3 regions of the Intrasporangium sp. DVR genome follow, and region 2 is predicted to be linked to each of the others. Evidence: riboswitches for the same ligand, from Rfam matches in the RefSeq annotation. Region 2 holds a riboswitch; each other region holds the start of a gene.

Region 1 (7,292 bases), on a different contig from region 2:
CGGATCATCGTCGCCTGCTTCAGCAGCCACGTCCACCGGGTGCAGCAGGTCCTCGACGCCGCGGCGAAGGCGGGCCGCAAGGTCGCCTTCGTCGGCCGCTCGATGATCCGCAACATGGGGATCGCCGCCGACCTCGGCTACCTCCACGTCCCCGACGGCATCCTCGTCGACATCAAGCGGCTCGGCGACCTGCGCGACGACGAGCTCGTGCTGATCAGCACCGGTTCCCAGGGGGAGCCGATGGCCGCCCTGTCCCGGATGGCCAACGGCGACCATCGCATCAACGTCGGTCCCGGGGACACGGTCCTGCTCGCGAGCAGCCTCATCCCGGGCAACGAGAACGCCGTCTACCGGGTCATCAACGGCCTCATGCGACTCGGCGCCGCCGTCGTCCACAAGGGCAACGCCAAGGTGCACGTCTCGGGGCACGCGAGCGCCGGCGAGCTGCTCTACTGCTACAACATCGTCCGGCCCCGCAACGTCATGCCGGTGCACGGTGAGTGGCGGCACATGTTCGCCAACGCGCAGCTGGCCATCCAGACGGGTGTTCCTGAGCGCAACGTCGTGCTCGCCGAGGACGGCGTCGTCGTCGACCTCGTCGACGGGCACGCCTCGATCACCGGGGTCGTGGACTGTGGCTACATCTACGTCGACGGCACCAACATCGGCGGCACCGACGAGGCGCTCCTCAAGGACCGTCGCATCCTGCGGGACGAGGGCTTCATCACGTGCATCGTCGTCCTCGACGCAGCGACCGGCAAGATCGCCTCGGGTCCGGAGATCACCGCACGCGGCTTCGTCGAGAGCGAGGAGATCTTCCAGCAGGTGATCCCCAAGGTCGAGCGGGCCATCGAGGAGGCCGTCGCCAACGGTGTCCGCGACGACCAGCAGCTGCAGCAGGTCATCCGGCGGGCCGTCGGTTCCTGGGTCGGCGGCAAGATCCGCCGTCGCCCGATGATCATCCCGGTCGTCCTGCAGGCGTGACGGGGACCGAGCGCCACCGGCCCTGGTGGCGGCGACGGCCGGTCAGGGCGGCCGGAACCGACCTCGGCATCGCCGTGGTCCTCGTCGGCCTGGTCGCCGTCGGAGCCGCTCGCTGGGTCGACTCCACGGCACAACCGGTCGTCATCCTCCAGACCGGCGGGCCTTTCGTCGCGATCGGCCTGCTCCTGCTCCTCGTCGCCACAGCGCTGCTGAGGCGCTGGTGGCTGCTGCTCCCCATCGGGGCGGCGGTCGCGGTGGCGGCCTCGATCGCGTTGCCCGGCTGGTTCGCGCACACCTCACCTGACGCTCCCCGCGACCTCACCGTCATGGCGGCCAACCTCTCCTACGGGCGGGCTGATCCCGACCAGGTGGCCGATGCGGTGCGGGCGCGCCTGGTGGACGTGCTCGTCGCCACCGAGATCACTCCCGACGCCCTGGCGGCGCTGGAGGGGGCAGGGCTGGACGGCTGGTTCATCGAGCAGGTCGGCGAGCCACGGCCGGACTCCTCCACCGGCACGGTGATCTTCTCGCGATTTCCCCTGACGGAGACGACCGGCGACGACCCGGTCGACGCCCACACGCCGAGCCTTCAACCCGAGGTCGTCGTCGACGTCAGCGGCACGTCCGTGCGGGTCAAGGCGGTCCACGTCACTGCCCCGCTGTCCGGCGACACGCAGGAGTGGCGCGCCGGACTCCGGGCTCTCGCCACGTGGCGCGACCGGCAGGACCCGGACGAGCCGCTCCTGCTCGCGGGCGACTTCAACGCGGGCCCTGGGCATCCGTCGTTCCGCCACGCCGCGGCCGGCCTCGACGACGCGCACCAGGTGGCTGGTCTGGGGTGGGTGCGCACGTGGCCCGTCGTCGGCCGGCGGTTGCCTCCCTACATCCAGCTCGACCACCTCCTGAGCCGGGGGCTCAGGGTGGTCGAGGCCGGGCAGGTCGCGGTCCACGGCACGGACCACGCCATCGTCTGGGCCGCCTATGCCGTCCCGGGATCAGACTCCTGACGCGGCGCTCCGGGCCGGGTCACCAGGGGCGAACGGCGTCCCCGTCGCGCGGGTCGTCCCCGTCCACGACCCATCCCGACTCGCCGTGGGTCCACGTCGCGGCCGGCCCGGCCTCGACGAGCTCGCGCAGGGCGCCGATGAGCCGGTCCACGCCCTCGCGAGTCGACCCGAGCCCGATGCTGGCCCGCACCGCGGTGGCGTGCTCGGCCGATCCAGAGAGCAGGTCGTCGACGAGCAGGTGCGCGCAGAACCGACCGTCCCGCACGCCGATGCCGTGCTCCACGGACAGGACCTGCGAGACCAGAGACGAGTCGAAGCCACGCACCGTGAACGCGACGACGCCGACCCGGTCATGTGCTTCGTCGAAGATGGACAGCTCCTCGACGCCGTCGATCGAACGCAGCCCGTCGCGGAGCCGAGCGAGCAGGCGCGTCTCGTGGCCCTCGATGGCGGCCCGGTTGCCGGCGATGGTGGCGCAGGCTGCCGCGAGCGCGATGGCACCGATGACGTTGGGGCTGCCGCCCTCGTGGCGGGCTGCGCCGGTCGCCCACGTCGTCCCGTCCTCGGCGACGGCGCGGGTCGCACCACCGCCGCGCAGGTAGGGCTCGCCGGCGTCGAGCCAGTCGGAGCGCCCGGCCAGGACGCCGGTGCCGAAGGGCGCATAGGTCTTGTGTCCGGAGAAGGCGATGTAGTCGACGTCGGACGCGGCGAGGTCGATCCGGCGGTGCGCCGAGAGCTGCGCGGCATCGACCGCGACGCGGGCCCCGTGCCGGTGGGCCAACCGGGTGAGCTCCTCGACCGGCCACACCTCGCCGGTGACGTTGGAGGCGGCGGTGATGACGACGAGGCGCGGTCCGTCGCCGTGCCCGGAGAGTGTCCCGGAGAGTTCCCCGGAGAGTGCCTCGGAGAGCGCGCTGTGCGCCTCCGCGATGCTGCGCGGGACGGGCAGACGCACCGTGCGGTTCTCTCCCCATGGCAGCAGGGTCGAGTGGTGCTCCGACGCGAAGACGAACACGGTGGCCGTCTCCGGCAGGGCAGCGGACAGCACGGCCCAGGAGTCCGTCGTCGTCCGGGTGAAGACGACGGCGTCACCCGGACGCGCGCCGACGAAGGCTGCAACCTCGGCGCGAGCCTGCTCGTACCAGGCGCTCGTCAGACGAGACGCGTAGCCGGCGCCGCGGTGCACCGAGGCGTAGGTCTCGAGGGCGCGGTCGACGGCCTCCTTGACCGCGACCAGGGCCGGGGTGGACGCAGCGTGGTCGAGGTTGGCGTAGGTCGTCGCCCCCGAGAGAGTGGGCACGACGAGGCCGGCGCCGACGACCGCCGGCAGCGCCACCGACGACGGGGCGGAGACGGCACGGGTGCGGGTGGCGAACGGGTGCGGTGCGCCGGCTCCGCACTCCGTGGCGCCGGCCGCCAGGGAACGGGCGTGGGCCGCGCTGGTACGGGGGAGGACTGACATGGGGGCTCCTCGGTCGGGGGACCCGCCGGGTGCAGGTCCGCGCTTGCCGCGCCTCGACACCACGAACGTGGCGAGGACGGCCTGGTCGTCACCCGGAGCACCCCGCCGCGGAGGAGGGTTGCTGGCCAGCGAGCCGGGGCTTGACGCTGGCGCTCATGACCTGACACGAAGATAGGGAGCCGCCCCCGCCGCTGTCCACCGGGCACGGGGCCCGTGTCGTCATCTGAGACGTATGCCGCTGGGCTCGCTCCTCGTCCCAGGCCGCTCGGCGGGTCGGATCGGAGCAAAAGGAGGGTGTTGCGCGTGTGACGCGTGAGTTCAGGGGGTCAGGTGTCGTACCGTGCGACCATGGCGACACGTCGGTCCAGCAGCGCGCGCCCTGCTTCGTCCTCCGGTTCGTCGGCCACGACGAGGGCGGCGTCGGGGACGAGCAGTGGTGCCGCGACCCGCGGCAAGGCCGCCGCACGCCCGGCCGCGAGCCGCGGTGGCGCCCGCGGGACCAAACGTCCCGCGACCCGGGGCAGGGCCAGGGGCGGCGGCCTGCCACTGCCGATCCGAGCCGTGCGCAACACCTGGATGGGGGTGTCGCACGTCGCCGGGGGAGCCGTCCGACGAGTCGGCGCCAGCGCCCGCGACCTCGAGCCCGAGCACCGCCGGGACGGTGTCGGCTTCACCCTCATCGCGCTCGCCATCATCGTCGCCGCGCGCGAGTGGTGGGGGGTCGACGGGGTCTTCGGCGACGGCGTCCACGCCGTCGTCGCGGGGACCTTCGGCCGCATCGCCTACGCCGTTCCGCTCGTCCTGCTCCTGCTTGGTCTGCGAGTCCTTCGAGCACCTGAGGACGAGGCAGCGACCAACCGCATCATCGTCGGCACCGTCACGCTGACCTTCGCCGCGTGCGGGCTGGCCCACGTCAGTGACGGCATCCCCAACCCCCCTGACGGCGCTGAAGGAATGCGCGCCGCCGGCGGCATCATCGGGTTCCTCGCCTCCAGCCCGCTGGACGCGGCCGTGTCCAGGTACGGCGCGATCGCCATCCTCATCCTGCTCGGCACCTTCGGCCTCCTGGTGATCACCGCAACGCCGGTCAACCACATCCCGCACCGTCTCCGCCAGCTGCGCGACCTCGTCCTGCACCGACCGCACGAGGCGGACGGCGGCGAGCCTGCCGAGGACGCCGAGGGAGGGCCCGCAAGGAGGAGCCGCCGCAAGGCCGTCGACCTCAGCGAGCGGGACGGCGACGAGGCCTTCCGGCAGGCCGCGGTCCGGGAGGCGGAGGACGAGCCGACCACGCGCCTGCGCCCCGGGGAGAAGCGGCCGACGCCGCCCGGTGTCCTGGCCCCACGTCCGGCCGGCACGTCCGCGAGCACCCAGGCCATCGACGCCACCGACCCACGGACCCACGGCGCCCCCGACACGGCCCGCGTCGGGCCCAAGCCGGAGCTGGTGCCGCCTCCCACCTCGCCCATCCCGTCCCGGGTCGAGCAGCTCTCGCTCGAGGGCAACGTCACCTACCGCCTCCCGGACCACGCGATCCTGGCTCACGGGGCCCCGCACAAGACCCGCAGCCACACCAACGACAAGGTCGTCGAGTCGCTGACCCACGTCTTCGACCAGTTCGACATCGACGCAGCGGTGACCGGCTTCACCCGCGGGCCCACCGTGACCCGCTACGAGGTCGAGCTCGGATCGGGCACCAAGGTGGAGCGCGTCACCGCCCTCTCCAAGAACATCGCCTACGCCGTCGCGTCGGCCGACGTCCGCATCCTCAGCCCCATCCCCGGCAAGAGCGCCATCGGCATCGAGATCCCCAACGCCGACCGGGAGAACGTCGCCCTCGGCGACGTGCTGCGGAGCCAGACGGCCCGGAGCAACGAGCACCCCATGGTCATGGGCGTCGGCAAGGACGTCGAGGGCGCCTACGTCATCGCCAACCTCGCCAAGATGCCCCACCTGCTCGTCGCCGGCGCGACCGGCTCCGGCAAGTCGAGCTTCGTCAACTCGATGATCACCTCGATCCTCATGCGGGCGACGCCGGAGGAGGTCCGCCTCGTCCTCGTCGACCCGAAGCGCGTCGAGCTCACCGCGTACGAAGGCATCCCGCACCTCATCACGCCGATCATCACCAGCCCGAAGAAGGCCGCGGAGGCGCTCCAGTGGGTCGTGCGCGAGATGGACCAGCGCTACGACGACCTGGCGGCCTTCGGCTTCAAGCACGTCGACGACTTCAACAAGGCAGTGCGGGCGGGGAAGGTCAAGCCACTCCCCGGGTCCGAGCGCCAGCTGACGACCTACCCCTACCTCCTCGTCGTCGTCGACGAGCTCGCGGACCTGATGATGGTGGCCCCCCGCGACGTCGAGGAGTCCGTCGTCCGGATCACCCAGCTCGCCCGTGCCGCCGGAATCCACCTCGTCCTCGCGACACAGCGACCCTCCGTCGATGTCGTGACCGGTCTCATCAAGGCGAACGTGCCCTCGCGCATGGCCTTCGCGACGAGCTCGCTGGCCGACTCGCGTGTCGTCCTCGACCAGCCGGGCGCAGAGAAGCTCATCGGCCAGGGCGACGCGCTCTTCCTGCCCATGGGCGCGAGCAAGCCGATGCGCGTGCAGGGCGCCTGGGTCAACGAGTCGGAGATCCACGAGGTCGTCAAGTTCGTGACGACCCAGCTCAAGCCCAACTACGTCGAGAACATCACCGTCGCCCAGCCCAAGAAGCAGGTCGACGACGACATCGGCGACGACCTCGACGTGCTGCTGCAGGCCACCGAGCTCGTCGTCACGACGCAGTTCGGCTCGACCTCGATGCTCCAGCGCAAGCTGCGGGTCGGCTTCGCCAAGGCGGGCCGCCTGATGGACCTGCTGGAGTCGCGCGGCGTCGTCGGCCCGAGCGAGGGCTCCAAGGCCCGGGACGTGCTGGTCCGGCCCGAGGACCTCGAGCAGACGCTGGCCCTGCTGCGCGGGGAGGACGTGCCCCACCCGAACGACCCGGGCGATCCCATCGACGCCTCGGGACTGGTCGAGCCGGTCGAGAGCGCCGGGGCCCCGGCCGAGCCCGCGCCGTTCAGCGCGGACCCGACCATCCTCGAAGGTCCGGTCGACGAGGGAGCGAGCCCAGCGGCATACGGTGACGGGGCGCCCGAGAGTGCGCCGGTGCGGACGGCGGCCATCGTCGCCCAGCGGGGCGAGCGCCGCGCCCACGGCGAGGACGTCGACGCGACGGCGGCCGTGCCGGTCGCGGCGTGGCAGCCCGGCGACCTGACTCCCGTGGTCACCGAGGCCGACGAGGACGAGGAGTCAGAGGACGCCTGGCAGCTGACGGACCGGCGCGAGGAGCGCTGGTGATCGACGGCAGACGGCGCACTGGGCCGCGCAGGTAGAGTCCCGAGCGTGACTGCATCGCTGGAGCTGTGGCCGTCGTCCCCGCGGCGGGCCGGACCCCCGAGGCGCCTGGACCGGTGGCGGCGCATCATCGTCGAGACGCCGTCCGGGGTCCTGCTGGTGGTGCAGCTGCTCGCCCTCGTGTCCTACCCGTTCCTCCAGACGCTGGAGCTCGGCGAGTTCCAGCAGGTCGGTCACGCGGCCTTCGGTCTCGTCGGCCTGCTCGTGCTGTTCCTCGCGGTGCGTGCGGTGCGTGCGACCCCGGCGCTGACGTGGGTGTCCGTCCTCCTCGGCGGGCCGGTCGTTCTCATGACCATCGGTGAGTCGATCTGGCCGGAGAACGACGTCCTGGTCTTCTGGTCCGCGCTGCTCCACGCCGCGTTCTACTTCTACACGGGCTATGCGCTGCTGCGGTACATGTTCGCCGACAACTGGGTCACCCGCGACGAGCTGCTCGCGAC
Region 2 (7,292 bases):
GCGGCCATCCACGATGCCGGCATCACCGACCTCGAGGCCGTCTCCAACAACTGCGGCGTCGACGACTGGGGCCTCGGAATCCTTCTGAAGGACAAGCGGATCCGCCGGATGGTCGCCTCGTACGTCGGGGAGAACAAGGAGTTCGAGCGGCAGTACCTGCACGGCGAGCTCGAGGTCGAGCTGACGCCGCAGGGCACCCTCGCCGAGCGGCTGCGCGCCGGCGGCGTCGGGATCCCGGCGTTCTTCACGATCACCGGCGCCGGCACCCAGGTCGCCGAGGGTGGCCTGCCGTGGCGTTACGACAGCGACGGCAACGTCGCGCTCGCCTCCCCGCCCAAGCAGACGCAGGACTTCGACGTCGACGGTGAGAGCCGGACCTTCGTCCTCGAGCAGGCGATCCGGGCCGACTTCGGCCTGGTCCGCGCGGCCAAGGGCGACCGGCACGGCAACCTCGTGTTCAACCAGTCGGCGCGCAACTTCAACCCGCTGTGCGCGATGGCCGGCCGGGTCACGATCGCCGAGGTCGAGCAGCTCGTCGAGCCGGGCGAGCTCGACCCGGACCAGGTCCACCTGCCCGGCATCTTCGTGCACCGCGTGCTGCCGCTGAGCGCGGAGCAGGCCGCCGAGAAGCGGATCGAGCGACGCACCGTCCGCCCCCGTCCGGGCGCGGCCACCGAGACCTCGACCGAGCAGGAGGCCTGAGATGGCGCTGACCCGTGAGGAGATGGCCGCCCGCGCGGCCGCCGAGCTGTCCGACGGTGCCTACGTCAACCTCGGCATCGGCCTGCCGACGCTGGTGCCCAACTACGTGCCCGACGACGTGGAGATCGTGCTGCAGTCCGAGAACGGCATCCTCGGCGTCGGCGCCTACCCCTACGAGGGCGAGGAGGACCCCGACCTGATCAACGCCGGCAAGGAGACCGTGACGCTGCGCAAGGGCGCGTCGTTCTTCGACTCGGCCACGAGCTTCGGGATGATCCGCGGCGGCAAGGTCGACGCCGCCATCCTCGGGGCGATGCAGGTCTCCGAGAAGGGTGACATCGCCAACTGGATGATCCCCGGCAAGATGGTCAAGGGCATGGGCGGGGCGATGGACCTGGTCCACGGCGCGAAGAAGGTCATCGTGCTGATGGAGCACAACGCCCGCGACGGCTCCTACAAGATCGTCAAGGACTGCTCCCTGCCCTACACCGGCAAGGGCGTCGTCCAGCGGATCATCACCGACCTGGCCGTCTTCGACGTCACCGACGACGGGCTCGTGCTGCGCGAGCTCGCCCCCGGTGTCACCGAGGACGAGGTCCGCGACAAGACCGAGCCCGACTTCACCGTCGACCTCGGCTGAGCCGCAGCCGAGCAGTCGCGACATTGCCCCGGACGCACCGCGTCCGGGGCCTTCGCGTTTCGGGGTCGCTGGGCGCGCTCGGGGTCAGCGCCTCGGGCGGAGGCGCGAGCTCACGGCTCGTCGGTGTCGGGCAGCAGCTGGCCCGGGCGACTGGTCAGGAACCCCCAGCCCCAGCTGCCGTGCATGGTCGCGAGGACAGCAGGCAGGCGCACCGCGACGGGGAGACCGTCCCGCCACCCGATGGCCAGCCCTCCGACCGTGATCGCCGTCGCATAGGTGCCAGGAACGATCCACAGCGGCGCCCAGACGAAGCCTCCGACCAGACCGACGACGTTGGCCACCAGTGCGGTGGGCGCCGCGAGGTAGCGGGCGTTGATCGAGCCCTTGTGCTCCCGAGCCACGACCCGGCGCCACCGGCCGTAGTCACGGTACTGCCGGGCGAGGCGGCGAAACGTGGGCCGGGGACGGTAGCGGACCCGCAGCTCGGGGTCGAACCAGACCGTGCCGCCCGCCTGACGGATCCGGTAGTTGAGCTCCCAGTCCTGCGCCCTCGAGAACCGCGCGTCGTAGCCACCGACGGAGGTGAGCCACCTGCGCCGGAAGACGCCGAGGTAGACGGTGTCCGCCGGCCCGGCCTCCCCACCGGTGTGGAACCGGGCGCCGCCGACGCCCAGCGGCGACCGCATCGCGATGGCGACCGCCTTCTCGAAGTTCGTCACGCCCTCGGCGTACATGACGCCGCCCACGTTGGCGGCGCCGGTCTCCTCGAGCACCGTCACGGCGCGCTCGACGTAGCCGGGGCTGAGGAAGCCGTGCCCGTCGACCCGGACGATGATGTCGTGCGCGGCCGCCTCGACGGCGAGGTTCAACGCGTCGGGCGTGCGTCCTGAGGGGTTCTCGACGACCGTGATCCGGGGATCCCGCTGCGCCAGCTCACGCGCGACCCCGAGGGTGTCGTCGTGTCCCGGACCGATCGCCAGCACGAGCTCCAGCTCACCCGGGTAGCCCTGCTCGAGGATCGCCTGGACGGCCTCACCCAGATGCTTCTCCTCGTTGAGCAGGGGCATGATGACGCTGATGGGAGGTGGGTGATGCACGGGGTGCGTCCGCTCCGGGGCTCGGGAACTGAGGTCGGGAGGAGACTACCTCTCAACCCTTGAGGAGCTGGCGCGCCATGACGATGCGCTGGATCTGGTTGGTCCCTTCGTAGATCTGGGTGATCTTCGCGTCGCGCATCATCCTCTCGAGCGGGAAGTCCTTCGTGTAGCCGGCTCCGCCCAGCAGCTGCACCGCGTCCGTCGTTACCTTCATCGCAACGTCGGACGCGTAGCACTTGGCCGCCGCGCCGAAGAAGGAGAGGTCCTTGTCGCCCCGCTCGGACTTCGCTGCGGCCACGTAGACCATCTGCCGGGCCGCCTCGACCTCCATCGCCATGTCGGCGAGCATGAACTGGATGCCCTGGAAGTCGGCGATCCGCTTGCCGAACTGCTTGCGCTCCTTGACGTAGGCGACCGCGTGGTCGAGCGCCCCCTGGGCGATGCCGATGGCCTGGGCCCCGATGGTCACCCGGGTGTGGTCGAGGGTGCGCAGTGCGATCTTCAGGCCGTCACCGACCTCGCCGACCAGGCGGTCGCCCGGGATGCGGACGTTGTCGAAGTGCAGCTCGCGAGTCGGGCTGCCCTTGATGCCGAGCTTGCGCTCCTTCTCACCGAAGGTGAAGCCCGCATCCGACTTCTCGACGACGAAGGCGGACACGTTGTTGCCTCGCGGCCCGTCGGGGTCGGTCACAGCGAGGACGGTGTAGTACTCGGACACGCCGGCGTTGGTGATCCACGACTTCTGTCCGTTGAGGACCCAGTCGTCCCCGTCCCGCCGGGCCCGGCACTTCATCGACGCGGTGTCGGAGCCGGCCTCGCGCTCGGACAGGCCGTAGGAGAAGGTCGTCTCGCCGTGCGCCAGCGGCGGCAGGTACTTGCGCTTGACGTCGTCGTTCGCGGCGAGGATCAGCGGCAGCGAGCCGAGCTTGTTGACCGCCGGGATGAGCGCCGACGAGGCGCAGACGCGCGAGACCTCCTCGATCACGATGCAGGTCGCCAGCGCGTCGGCTCCGACGCCGTCGTACTCCTCGGGGACGTGGGGGGCGAAGAAGTCGGACGCCACCAGCGCGTCATGCGCCTCCTGGGGGTAGCGGGCCTCCTCGTCGACCGCCGCGGCGAAGGGAGCGATCTTGTCCTCGGCCACTGCGCGCACCGCCTCACGGAGCGCCTCGTGGTCCTCGCTGGTCCGGAACAGGTCGAAATCAGTGCTCGTCACGAGGAGCAATGCTACTCGCGAGACACAATTAGTAGGACGTCCAAGTGATCCAGGCCACCGCAGCCCGGGCGGCATCGGCCCCGGTGTCCAGCATGCGAACTCAGCGTCCACGATGAGGACGCCTGGGCGCGGACGAGCCCAGCGGCATACCATCCACGGAAGGTCATGAGTGTCAGCGTCACGGCCCCGGCTCGCTGACCGGCAACCCTCGCTACGCGGCGGGGTGCCCCGGGTGAAGACCTGGCCACCGGCGACCGCCGGTGCGCAAGCGCGAGTGTGAGGAACACCGATGAGCGACACCCCCGACTGGTCCTTCGAGACGAAGCAGATCCACGCCGGCCAGAGCGCCGACAGCGCCACCGGCGCGCGGGCCCTGCCGATCTACCAGACGACCAGCTACGTCTTCAACGACACCGACCATGCAGCGAACCTGTTCGGGCTCAAAGAGTTCGGCAACATCTACACCCGGATCATGAACCCGACCACCGACGTCGTCGAGCAGCGCATCGCCGCCCTCGAGGGCGGGGTCGGGGCGCTGCTCGTCGCGTCCGGCCAGTCGGCGACGACGCTCGCCATTCTCAACATCGCCGAGGCGGGCGACCACATCGTCGCCTCGCCGAGCCTCTACGGCGGCACAGTGAATCTGCTCAAGTTCACCCTGCCCAAGCTGGGCCTCGAGGTGACCTTCGTCGACGACCCGGCGTCGATCGACTCCTGGCGCGCTGCGATCCGGCCCAACACCAAGCTGCTCTTCGGGGAGACGATCGCCAACCCCAAGGCCGAGGTGCTCGACATCGAGGCCGTCGCGGCGCTGGCCCACGAGCACGGGGTCCCCCTCGTGGTGGACAACACCATCGCGACGCCCTACGTGATCCGCCCGATCGAGTGGGGCGCGGACGTCGTGGTCCACTCGGCGACGAAGTACCTCGGCGGCCACGGCACGTCCATCGCCGGGGTCATCGTCGACGCGGGCCGCTTCGACTACGGCCAGGACCCGGAGAAGTTCCCCAACTACAACACGCCCGAGGAGAGCTACCACGGGCTCGTGTTCGCCCGGGACCTCGGTGTCGGCAGCCCGCTCGGCGCCAACCTGGCCTACATCCTCAAGGCTCGCGTCCAGCTGCTCCGCGACCTCGGCCCCGCCGCCGCCCCGTTCAACGCGTTCCTCATCGCGCAGGGCCTCGAGACCCTGTCACTGCGGATCGAGCGCCACCTCGACAACGCGGCCAAGGTCGCGGCGTTCCTCCAGTCGCACGACCAGGTCGAGAGCGTCGTCTGGGCCTCGCTGCCGGACAGCCCGTCCTACGAGACCGCCCGGAAGTACGCGCCGCGCGGCGCTGGGGCCGTCCTGTCCTTCGAGATCCGTGGGGGCCTTGAGGCCGGGAAGAAGTTCGTCGAGGGCCTGACGCTGCACAGCCACGTGGCCAACATCGGCGACGTCCGCTCCCTCGTCATCCACCCCGCCTCGACGACGCACTCGCAGGGCCCTGAGGAGGACCGTCTCGCTGCCGGGGTGACCCCCGGGCTGGTCCGTCTCGCCGTGGGCATCGAGCACATCGACGACATCGTCGCCGACCTCGAGCAGGGTTTCGCCGCGGCCAAGGGCTGACCGGCCGGACGAGGTGGGCGGCGCGGCCAAGACCATGCCGTATGCCGCTCACCTCCGCCTGCTCGTACGCTGGCTCGCATGTCCGCCGAGCCTGCGACCGCCGTCCGCTATCCCGCTCCCCTGCGCCCGGGTGACCGGATCGGCGTCACCGCACCGAGCGCCGGTGTCCCCGACCGGCTGTGGGCACGGGTCGAGCTGACTCGAGAGTTCCTGGAGGCCAAGGGCTTCCGAGTCGAGATCGGTGAGTGCATGCACACGCCGTCGCACGTCAGCGCGCCGCGCGAGAAGCGTGCAGCCGAGCTGATGCGGATGCTCACGGACCCTGCGATCCGAGCCGTCGTCCCGCCGTGGGGTGGGGAGACCGGCATCGACCTGCTGGACCTGCTCGACTTCGCCGCGATCGCCGCCGCCGACCCGACCTGGTGCGTGGGCTACTCCGACACCACGACGTGGCTCACCCCCCTCACGCTCCGGACGGGGATCGCGACCATCCACGGCCAGAACTTCATGGACACCCTCTACCGGACACCGGACGGTGTCGCCCACTGGACCGACGTGGCTGCGTCCTCGCCGGGTTCGGAGATCACGCAGCGCTCACCGGGGAGCTGGCGCGGCGCCGGGTTCGACGACTGGGTCGCCGATCCCGGTGCGTCCGAGTACGACCTCGACCAGCCGGGGACCTGGCGGCGGATCGACTCCGAGGACGCCGACGAGCCGGTGACCCTGCACGGGCGCCTCGTTGCGGGCTGCGTCGAGACCGTCGGCTTCCTCGCCGGCGGCGAGTACGGGAACGTCACCGGCTTCGCCGAGGACTTCGCTCCAGAGGGCGTCATCCACGTGCTCGACGTGGCGGAGTGGCCGGCCTACGACATCTGCCGGGCGCTGCACGCCATGCGTCTGCACGGTTGGTTCGACCGCAGCACCGGGATCCTCGTCTCCCGGACGAAGGCTCTGTCGTCCCCTGACCTTTCCCAGGACGAGGCCGTCCTCGACGCCCTCGCCATGCTGGGCGTGCCCATCATCTCCGACGTCGAGTGCGGCCACGTTCCCCCGTACCTCGCCCTCGTCAACGGCGCCACCACGACCGTGCGGTTCGGAGCCGGCGAGAACTCCATCACCCAGACGCTCACCTGAGGCGTGACTCGGCGCCCTCCTGTGGATGGGCGCTGCGGTTCAGGGTGCGGTTCGGGCAGGATCATGGGAGCGTTCTGTGGCGTTTCCACCCGTTTGGTGGTGGTTGTCGGTCCGTTCGAGGGTCAGGGGAACCGTGTCGAGACGAAACTTCATGCCGTATGCCGCTGGGCTCGCCCTCGCGGTCACGCTCACCGGGTGCGCGGAGGGATCCGCGGCCCCGCAGGGCAGCACAGCGCCCACCACCGGGGGTTCACCGGGAGCGCCGGTGACCTCGTCGGTCGCGCCTTCCTCTGCGGCTGCCACGAAGCGGACGGCCGCGGCTCCGGACTTCCCGGCGGGGTTGCCGGCCGCGGCCAAGAAGCGCACCAAGGACGGCGCCAAGGCCTTCGTCGAGCACTTCATCGACCAGTTGAACCGGGCGTGGCGCTCCCCAGATCCCCGACGGATCAAACAACTCTGCGCCGAGGCGTCGGAGTCTTGTCAGTCCTTCATTCAGACTGCGCAGGATTTGGAACGCCACGGCCACCACTACGACTCCGACCCAGTCCGCGTCGATAAGGCCACCGCGTTCGGGGAAGCAGGCGGACTCATGCGGGTTGAGTTCCTCGGCGGACAGACTGGCGCGCGTGTCGTCGACGTGGCCGGCCGCACCGTGGAAGATGAGGCAACCTCCACCACGCACAACATGTTCTACCTCGACTGGAACTTGTCTGGGTGGAGGGTCACTGCGATCAAGGACGTGAAGTGAGGGCGCTCAGATGTGCGGTCGCGGCCCTAGGGATCCTTCTAGCCACCACGTCCACCACCTTCACTGCGCGGGCCTCAGAGCATGGATCGTGGAACAGCGGCGCGGGTTCAGACGGTGTGACGATCGACCTGTACTCAAGTGATCTG
Region 3 (7,292 bases), 250 kb from region 2:
TCGACGTCAGCCCAGGGCGGAGCGGATGATGACCCCCACCTGCTCATCCTCGATGAGGAAGCCGTCGTGGCCGAACCGCGAGCTGATGTGGGCGCGGACCGACCGTGGCAGCAGGCGGTGGAGCTCGTCCGACAGCTCGGGCGGATACAGCCGGTCGGTGTCGACGGACGCGATCGTGCACTCCGCGGTGATGCGTGACAGGGCCTGCGCGACGCCGCCCCGGTCACGACCCACGTCGTGGGAGTTCATCGCCTCGGTCAACACGAGGTAGGAGTTCGCGTCGAACCGCCGAGCCAGCTTTCCGGCGTGGTGGTCGAGGTAGCTCTCCACCGCGAACCGGCCCCGCTCACCGGAGCGCAGCGGGTCCTCCCCGAGCTGTGCGGTGCGTCCGAAGCGCTCGTCGAGCTCGGCACCCGTGCGGTAGGTGATGTGCGCGATCCGACGCGCAAGGCCCAGCCCTGCCTCCGGGGAGCGGCCGGCGCGGTAGTAGTCGCCACCGGCGAAGTCAGGGTCCTGGCGGATGGCCAGCAGCTGCGGTTGACACCAGGCGATCTGGTCAGCCGTGGCGTAGGCGGTGCTCGCGAGCACGATGCTGCGGTCGACGCGTCCGGGGTGTGAGGCGGCCCACTCGAGGGCGCGCATCCCGCCCATCGACCCGCCGACGACGGCGGCGAGCCGGGTCGCGCCGAGGTGCTCGAGGAGGCGCGCCTCGACCTCGACCTGGTCGCGAATCGTGACGTAGGGGAACCTGCTCCCCCACTCGCGCCCGTCGGGGGCGGTGCTCGACGGTCCGGTGGTGCCCTGGCATCCCCCCAGGACGTTGGCTGCGACGACGAACCACGAGTCGGTGTCGATCGGGCGGCCCCGGCCGACGAGTCCGGGCCACCACCCGGGAGAGGCATGGCCGGCACCTGCCTCGCCCTCGACGTGGCTGTCCCCGGTCAGCGCGTGCTCGATGAGCACGACGTTGTCGCCGGCGGCGTTGAGCGTGCCCCATGTCTCGTAGGCCACGGTGACGTCGGGAAGGATGCCTCCGCGTTCGAGCCGGAACTCTCCGATCTGCGCGAACCGGCGGGCACCGACCGGGTCGCCGAGACGCCACGCCCCGCTGACCCGCGGACTGGTCGGCGCCGCCGCGAACCCGTTGCGCACGGCGTCAGGTCGGAGTCGCAGGCGTCGCGTCGAGGTCTGATGGTTGTCTGTCATCGTCAAGGTCGACTCCCGGAAATCGCGCTTGCCGACCCCGGTCGCGGGGCGGCCTGGTCCTCACCCGGGGCACCCCACCGCGACGGAGGGTTGCCGACCAGCGAGCCGGGGCTTGACGCTGGTACTCATGACCTGGCCCAACTCTACGTCACGGGCGTCCCCGTTTCCTCCCCGTCGTCCACGGTGTGGAATGCGGCCGGTGGCCCGTCCCACGCTGTCCCTGGCTTCGACCGGAGGCTGCCGACGGTCCGGTGGTCACCCGCACCGGGCCGGGGGCGGGCACCGGGGGCGGCGGGCACGGGGGGCCGGCACGGGGGCCGGCACAGGGGGCCGGCACAGGGGGCCGGCACAGGGGGCCGGCACAGGGGGCCGGCACAGGGGGCCGGCACAGGGGGCCGGCACAGGGGGCGGGCACAGGGGGCGGGCACAGGGGGCGGGCACAGGGGGCGGGCACAGGGGGGCATCGAGCGACGGGCATCAGGCCGCGGGCATGCGGACTCCGTGATCGAGGCCCACCCGGATCAGCCTGGCGAGCCGGTACTCCGGATCGAGCTGCAGGGCGCGGTCGACGCACAGTCCGGCGCGCGTGCCGTCACCCCGGCACCAGGCGTAGGCGCCGGCGATGGTGAGGACCGGTGCGGCGAACCGCACAGGAGTCACCCGGCACAGCTCCAGAAGCGCATCCTCGACCCGGCGGGGGTCGCACACCAGGTCGTCAGCCTCGGGTACGAAGCCGTGGTCCACCTCTCCGACCAGGGCGTGGAGTCGCGTCAGCAGGCGATCGTCGACCTCGTCGGTCGGGAGCCAGCCCGGACAGAGCCAACCGATGAGCGCGTCTCGCAGGTCGCGGTCCTCGAGGGGCCCGACGAGCGGCGGGAGGAGGCGGGCCAGGCCCGCGGCCGGCGCCTCGCCGCGAAGCAGCACACCCCACGCGCCGAGAGACTCGTCGGTGAGCTCCTCCCAGCGGGAGGCAGCGGGCCGGCGGTCGGGCGCCGCGACTCCTTCCCCGGAACTGGTGGACTCGTCCACGCCCTCGGCGGGCCCGCCGATCCAGCTGAGGAAGCGGGAGTGCCTGGCCCTGCGATAGCTGTGCCGCCATTCCTCGACGGCCTGGGCCACGTGGTCGTCGTGAGCCTCCGGCAGCGGCTCGACGAGGGACGCGACCGCCCGCCTGCTGCCGAGCACCGATCGCCCTTGCGCGACGTAACCTGCCACCGCGGGCACGTCCGCCGGCGCGGGCAGGAGCCCGCCGTCATCCGGGCAGCCATCCGACCGAAGGCAGTACCAGCGCGCTCCCCGCACGACGAGGTCCTCGACCACCGGGATCCCGGCGAGCCCCAGGGCCACCCCGAGGGCATCGGCCAAGGGGCGCGCCTCGCCCGGCTCGTCCTCGTACGCGACGAGAGCCACCGCGGTGGCGCCGGCGCGCTCGATCGGCTCCATCAGCGCAGCGGCAGCCTGCGCTGCCTGTGGATGGGCGAGGACGTCCATCCGCGCAACGAGCCCGACGGACTTCTCCTGCAGGCAGATGATGACGACACTGCGCTCGGGCTGGAAGCCGAGGTGGAAGGGGACGATGGTGACCAGCTCGGCGGGTCCTGAGACGGAGATCTTCTGCATGCTCCGACAGTGGCGCAGCACCAGTCGGCGGGCCCGTCCATGCCGATGACCTGTGGATGACCGTCGGTCCCCTCCGGGGGGTGTGGATGACTCAGGTCGGCTCAGCGCTCGAGACGCTTGCGCACCGTCTCGAGGACGTAGGTCGTCGCGGCCTCGCGGGCGTGGTGTGTCAGCCGTGGGCCTGCACCGGTGGCCGCCACCTCGTGGACGCCGTCGCTCGCCGGAGACCCGAGCGGCCGGACCCGTCCTGCGGAGGCTCGTTCGGCGCGCGGGGGCGTGCGCCGACCCTGCCCCGCCTCCCACGTGAGGAACCGGTCGGTCTCCTCCACGAGTGTCTTGACCGCCCATGAGATGACCACGGCGTCGTCGGCGGCGCCGACGACCGGCAGCACCGCTTCCGGGACCAGGTCCACCGGCGAGACGATGTAGGCGACGGCCGCGGCGAGCATGCCGAGCCGACCGCGGGTCGTCCCGGCGTACTGGCCGGACAGCGTCGCTCGCACGAGGCGGGGAACGGCCTGGACGCGCACCGTGAGGCTCGGGGCTCCCGGCCGCGTCGAGGCGCGGATCACCGAGGCCGTCGTGGCGAGGAGCTTGAGGCGTGATGCAGCCTTCATGGCCTTACCTGCCACCGGCAGCCGCCCCTCCGCTCCTTGGCCCGCCGTTCATGCGGACATCAGGCGTGCCCGTGGCGCCCTGCCGGGGAAACTCCTCCGTGGCCTGCTTGGCGATCCGCCCCAGGAGATACAGGTCGACGCCGCCACCGACGAGCCCGCCCACGACGGGAACGGCCCGGCCGAGCTTGGCGATGACGCCGGAACCGAGCCGCCCGAGCAGGCGGAACGCGATGGCCTTGTTGAGGACCATGAGGGCGGGGGCGGGCAGGCGCTCGAGCGCGACCGAGGTGAGCCTGCCGCCGGCCGCGAAGACCCCGGCCTTCTTGAGCAGGTCCTCGGTGTCAGCGCCGGCGAGTGTAAGCAGGACAGCGGAGCGGATCTGGGGCTGGTCGATGTCGTAGCCCCGGAGACGGGCCGTCGCGGCCGTCATCCGCGTTCCCAGGAGATAGAACTCCAGGACGTTGGCGGGCAGTGCGACCGGCATCGTGAAGAACCCGCCGAGCCCCGTGACGAAACCACCGGCCGCGCCCAGTCGGCGATGGCTCCGCTCGACGATCCTGATCGCCTCCTCAGGGTCACCACCGGCGTCCTTCAGCGCCTGGTCCGCCACGCTGCGTGCCGAGGCGAACGGCCCCTTGCCGTCGATCCCGACGTCGAGCAGGCGCTCGAGGAACCGGGTGGCGGCACCGCTCAGACCCTCCTCGTCGGCCAGTCTGGCTCGCTCGAGAGCACTGCCGGCGTTGCCTGTCCGCGCGGCCTCCTGGACCTGACGCGCAGCGCGGTCAGAGGCCTCTCGAGTCTCGTCCTTACCCCATCCGAAGATGCCCACGTGGCTCCTCTCCCTGAGACTGTGCGTCTCGTCGACTGACGGCGGCCCGGTTCCGGCACTCGAGAACGGACGTCGCTGACGTTACGCGATGCCGGTCTGCGAGTGGCCAGTGGCCGCCTCCCGTCCCATACCCCGTCCCGTCGGTGTCCTCTCCTAGGCTCGGGCCATGAGCGACGCCACCCTGTCCGCCACCGCTGACGAGCTCCGAGGGTCACGCACCAGCCTCAAGTGGCGCACCTACCCTGCTGACGTGCTGCCGCTGTGGGTCGCGGAGATGGACTGCCAGCCGTGTCCCGCGGTCGTCGCCGCCGTGACGGACGCGGTCCGGCGCGGGGACACCGGCTATCCCTGGACCCGGGACTACGCCGAGGCCTTCGCGGGCTTCGCCGCACACCAGTGGGGTTGGCGCGTCGAGGGCCGGACCGTGCGCGTCGCCGCCGACGTCCTGACCGGTATCGCCCGTCTTCTCGAGGCGGCCACCGACCGCGCGGCGCCGGTCGTCGTCAGCTCACCGGTCTACAACGCCTTCTTCACCGTCATCGACGCCGTCGGACGCACGGCTCTGGAGGCGCCGCTCACCCCGGAGGGACGGCTGGACCCACTGACCCTCGAGGAGGCCTTCGTGCAGGCCACCTCTGGGGGCCGCCCAGCCGCCTACCTGCTGTCGAACCCGCACAACCCGACGGGCGTGGTCCACACGAGGTCCGAGCTGGAGACGCTCGCCCGGCTCGCCCGCGAGCACGGCGTCACCGTGATCTCCGACGAGATCCACGCGGCGCTCGTCTACGAGCCGGGGTCCTTCACCCCGTACCTCACGGTGAACGGCGCCGACCAGGGCATCACCGTGACCTCCGCGTCCAAGGCGTGGAACCTCGCCGGCCTCAAGGCGGGCCTGATCATCCCCGGCCCGGAGACCGGGGCCGTCGTCGACCGCCTCCACGCGTTCGTCGGCTTCGGGGCGAGCCACCTGGGCATCATCGCCCACACGGCGGCCTGGACCGAGGGTGCCGACTGGGTCCGCCGGCTCGTCGGAGAGCTCGACCGCAACCGCCGGCTGCTCGCGGAGCTGGTCGCAGCCCAGCTGCCGGGCGTTCGGTTCCGTCTGCCCGAGGCCACCTACCTCGCGTGGCTCGACTGCCGCGACCTCGGCCTGGGTGATGACCCCGCTGCCCACTTCAGGGAGCGCGGTCGCGTCGCACTGTCCGAGGGGCCGGCGTTCGGGGCCGGAGGCCGCGGCTTCGCGCGGCTCAACTTCGCGACGTCCCCCGCCATTCTCCGCGACGCCGTCGAGCGGATGGCCAGATCCCTTGAGTGACCACCCACCCCCTGCACCGCTCGTCGCGCTCGTCGTCGGACCCCATGAGGCGTATGCCGCCGGGCCGGGTCTCCGGGAGTCGTGGCCGCTCGCTGAGGTCGCCTCCCGTGTCGCCCGGATGATCGGCTCGATCCACCCTCGCTGGGTCGTGTGGTCGGCCGAGAACGCGCTCCGCGGTGTCGTCGCTGCAGGAGTCGACGTGCCCCGCTCCTGGGACCTCGCCGAGGCGCACCGGCTGCTGCACGGCGGCTGGCGCGCCACGCCCGGGGATGTCTGGGCGGGGTGCCGAGGCTTGCGCGTCGACGACGTCCCAGTGCCTCGCCGCGGCCGCCAAGCGGGCTTCGACGGCGACCTGTTCGACCTGGCCGAGAGGTCGGTCGACGAGCTCCTGACCGAGTCGGGACACCTGCGCGCGGACGCGCTCGAGGGGTGGGCCACAGGCTCGGAGCGACTGGGCCGTCTGGCCGACCTCGCCCTCACGTGCCAACGGGAGCAGGAGGGCTCGCTGCGGGCTCGTGGCGGCGACGGCGCGGAGCGCCTCATTCGCACCGTGTGGTCCGAGTCCGCGGCGGCGGTGCTGTGTCTGGAGCTGGAGCGAGACGGGCTCCCCGTCGACCGGCTCGCGGCCGAGGACCTCATCTCCGCGGCCGCCGGGCCACGACCACGGGATGATGCCGATGCGGCGCGCATCCGGGCTCAGCGCGACCACGCGGTGCTGCGACACGCGCCCGGCCGCGAGCGCGCCGACCTCCGCAACCCGGCCCAGGTCAGGACCCTGCTCCAGTCCGTGGGCGTCGACGTGCCCCACACCCGGGCCTGGGTGCTCGAGCCGTACCGTCCCACGCACGCGCTCGTCGACGCACTCCTGACCTGGCGCAAGAACGAGCGGGTCGCCACGACGTACGGGTACCGCTGGCTCGACGAGCACGTGGGCGCGGACGATCGCCTCCGCGGTCGGTGGACTGCCTGCGACGGTGCGGCCGGGAGAATGACCGCGCAGAACGGCCTGCACAACCTGCCGGCGCCGCTGCGGCCCGCGATCCGCGCCGAGCCCGGGTATGTCTTCGTCCGCGCCGACCTCGGCCAGGTGGAGCCACGCGTGCTGGCCGTCGTCAGCGGCGACCGGGCCTTCGCGGAGGCGACCCGCAGTGACGACCTCTACGCCCCCGTTGCCGCCAAGCTCGGCATCGAGCGGTCCGTGGCAAAGGTGGCGGTCCTCGCTGCGATGTACGGCCAACGATCGGGGGCCGCCGGCGAGGCCCTCAAGGACCTCGAGCGCGCCTACCCCGTGGCCATGGACCTGCTCGACCGCGCCTATGCCGACGGCGTGGCCAGACGCTCGCTGCGCACCTATGGAGGCCGTCTCATTCCCTTCGGCATCGAGCCGGTGCCGGCGGACCCGCCCCGAGCGGACGGGGCCGGCGTCCCGGGAAGCGAGCCCAGCGGCATACGGCCTGACGTCGACCGTGGCGGGAGCGACGCGGCACGGGGACGCTTCGCGCGCAACGCGATCATCCAGGGTTCGGCGGCAGAGCTCTTCAAGGCGTGGGCAGCCACGGTGCGCCACGCCGTCCGCCCACTCGGTGGGCAGATCGTGCTGTGCCTGCACGATGAGCTCCTCGTGCACGTTCCGCAGGCTCGTGCCGGAGAGGCGCAGCGTGCCGTGCAGGACGCCCTCGGCCGGGCCTCACACACCTGGGCCGGC

What was found. A riboswitch is a leader RNA that binds a small molecule or an ion and turns the genes downstream of it on or off. The one in region 2 is predicted to bind S-adenosylmethionine.
Region 1: it holds a riboswitch for S-adenosylmethionine, as region 2 does, so the genes downstream of both, ABWV20_RS11880 (aminotransferase class V-fold PLP-dependent enzyme) here and ABWV20_RS15530 (bifunctional o-acetylhomoserine/o-acetylserine sulfhydrylase) in region 2, are expected to answer to the same signal.
Region 3: it holds a riboswitch for S-adenosylmethionine, as region 2 does, so the genes downstream of both, metX (homoserine O-acetyltransferase MetX) here and ABWV20_RS15530 (bifunctional o-acetylhomoserine/o-acetylserine sulfhydrylase) in region 2, are expected to answer to the same signal.

Annotation. Positions count from the first base shown of each region.
Region 1 covers NZ_BAABZW010000015.1:175,215-182,506, forward strand. The annotation lists gene ABWV20_RS11870 (ribonuclease J) at 1-984, shown strand, start outside; gene ABWV20_RS11875 (endonuclease/exonuclease/phosphatase family protein) at 981-1,991, shown strand; gene ABWV20_RS11880 (aminotransferase class V-fold PLP-dependent enzyme) at 2,011-3,453, opposite strand; SAM riboswitch class IV at 3,488-3,614, opposite strand; gene ABWV20_RS11885 (DNA translocase FtsK) at 3,802-6,795, shown strand; gene ABWV20_RS11890 (ion channel) at 6,841-7,292, shown strand, end outside.
Region 2 covers NZ_BAABZW010000019.1:326,766-334,057, forward strand. The annotation lists gene ABWV20_RS15510 (CoA transferase subunit A) at 1-702, shown strand, start outside; gene ABWV20_RS15515 (CoA transferase subunit B) at 704-1,342, shown strand; partial or broken gene ABWV20_RS15520 (glycosyltransferase family 2 protein) at 1,453-2,442, opposite strand; gene ABWV20_RS15525 (acyl-CoA dehydrogenase family protein) at 2,492-3,655, opposite strand; SAM riboswitch class IV at 3,817-3,932, shown strand; gene ABWV20_RS15530 (bifunctional o-acetylhomoserine/o-acetylserine sulfhydrylase) at 3,945-5,264, shown strand; gene ABWV20_RS15535 (S66 family peptidase) at 5,343-6,398, shown strand; gene ABWV20_RS15540 (DUF6318 family protein) at 6,664-7,146, shown strand; gene ABWV20_RS15545 (hypothetical protein) at 7,263-7,292, shown strand, end outside.
Region 3 covers NZ_BAABZW010000019.1:72,071-79,362, forward strand. The annotation lists gene metX (homoserine O-acetyltransferase MetX) at 7-1,206, opposite strand; SAM riboswitch class IV at 1,226-1,339, opposite strand; gene ABWV20_RS14340 (DUF4192 domain-containing protein) at 1,684-2,826, opposite strand; gene ABWV20_RS14345 (YkvA family protein) at 2,928-3,443, opposite strand; gene ABWV20_RS14350 (EcsC family protein) at 3,448-4,272, opposite strand; gene ABWV20_RS14355 (MalY/PatB family protein) at 4,439-5,587, shown strand; gene ABWV20_RS14360 (DNA polymerase) at 5,580-7,292, shown strand, end outside.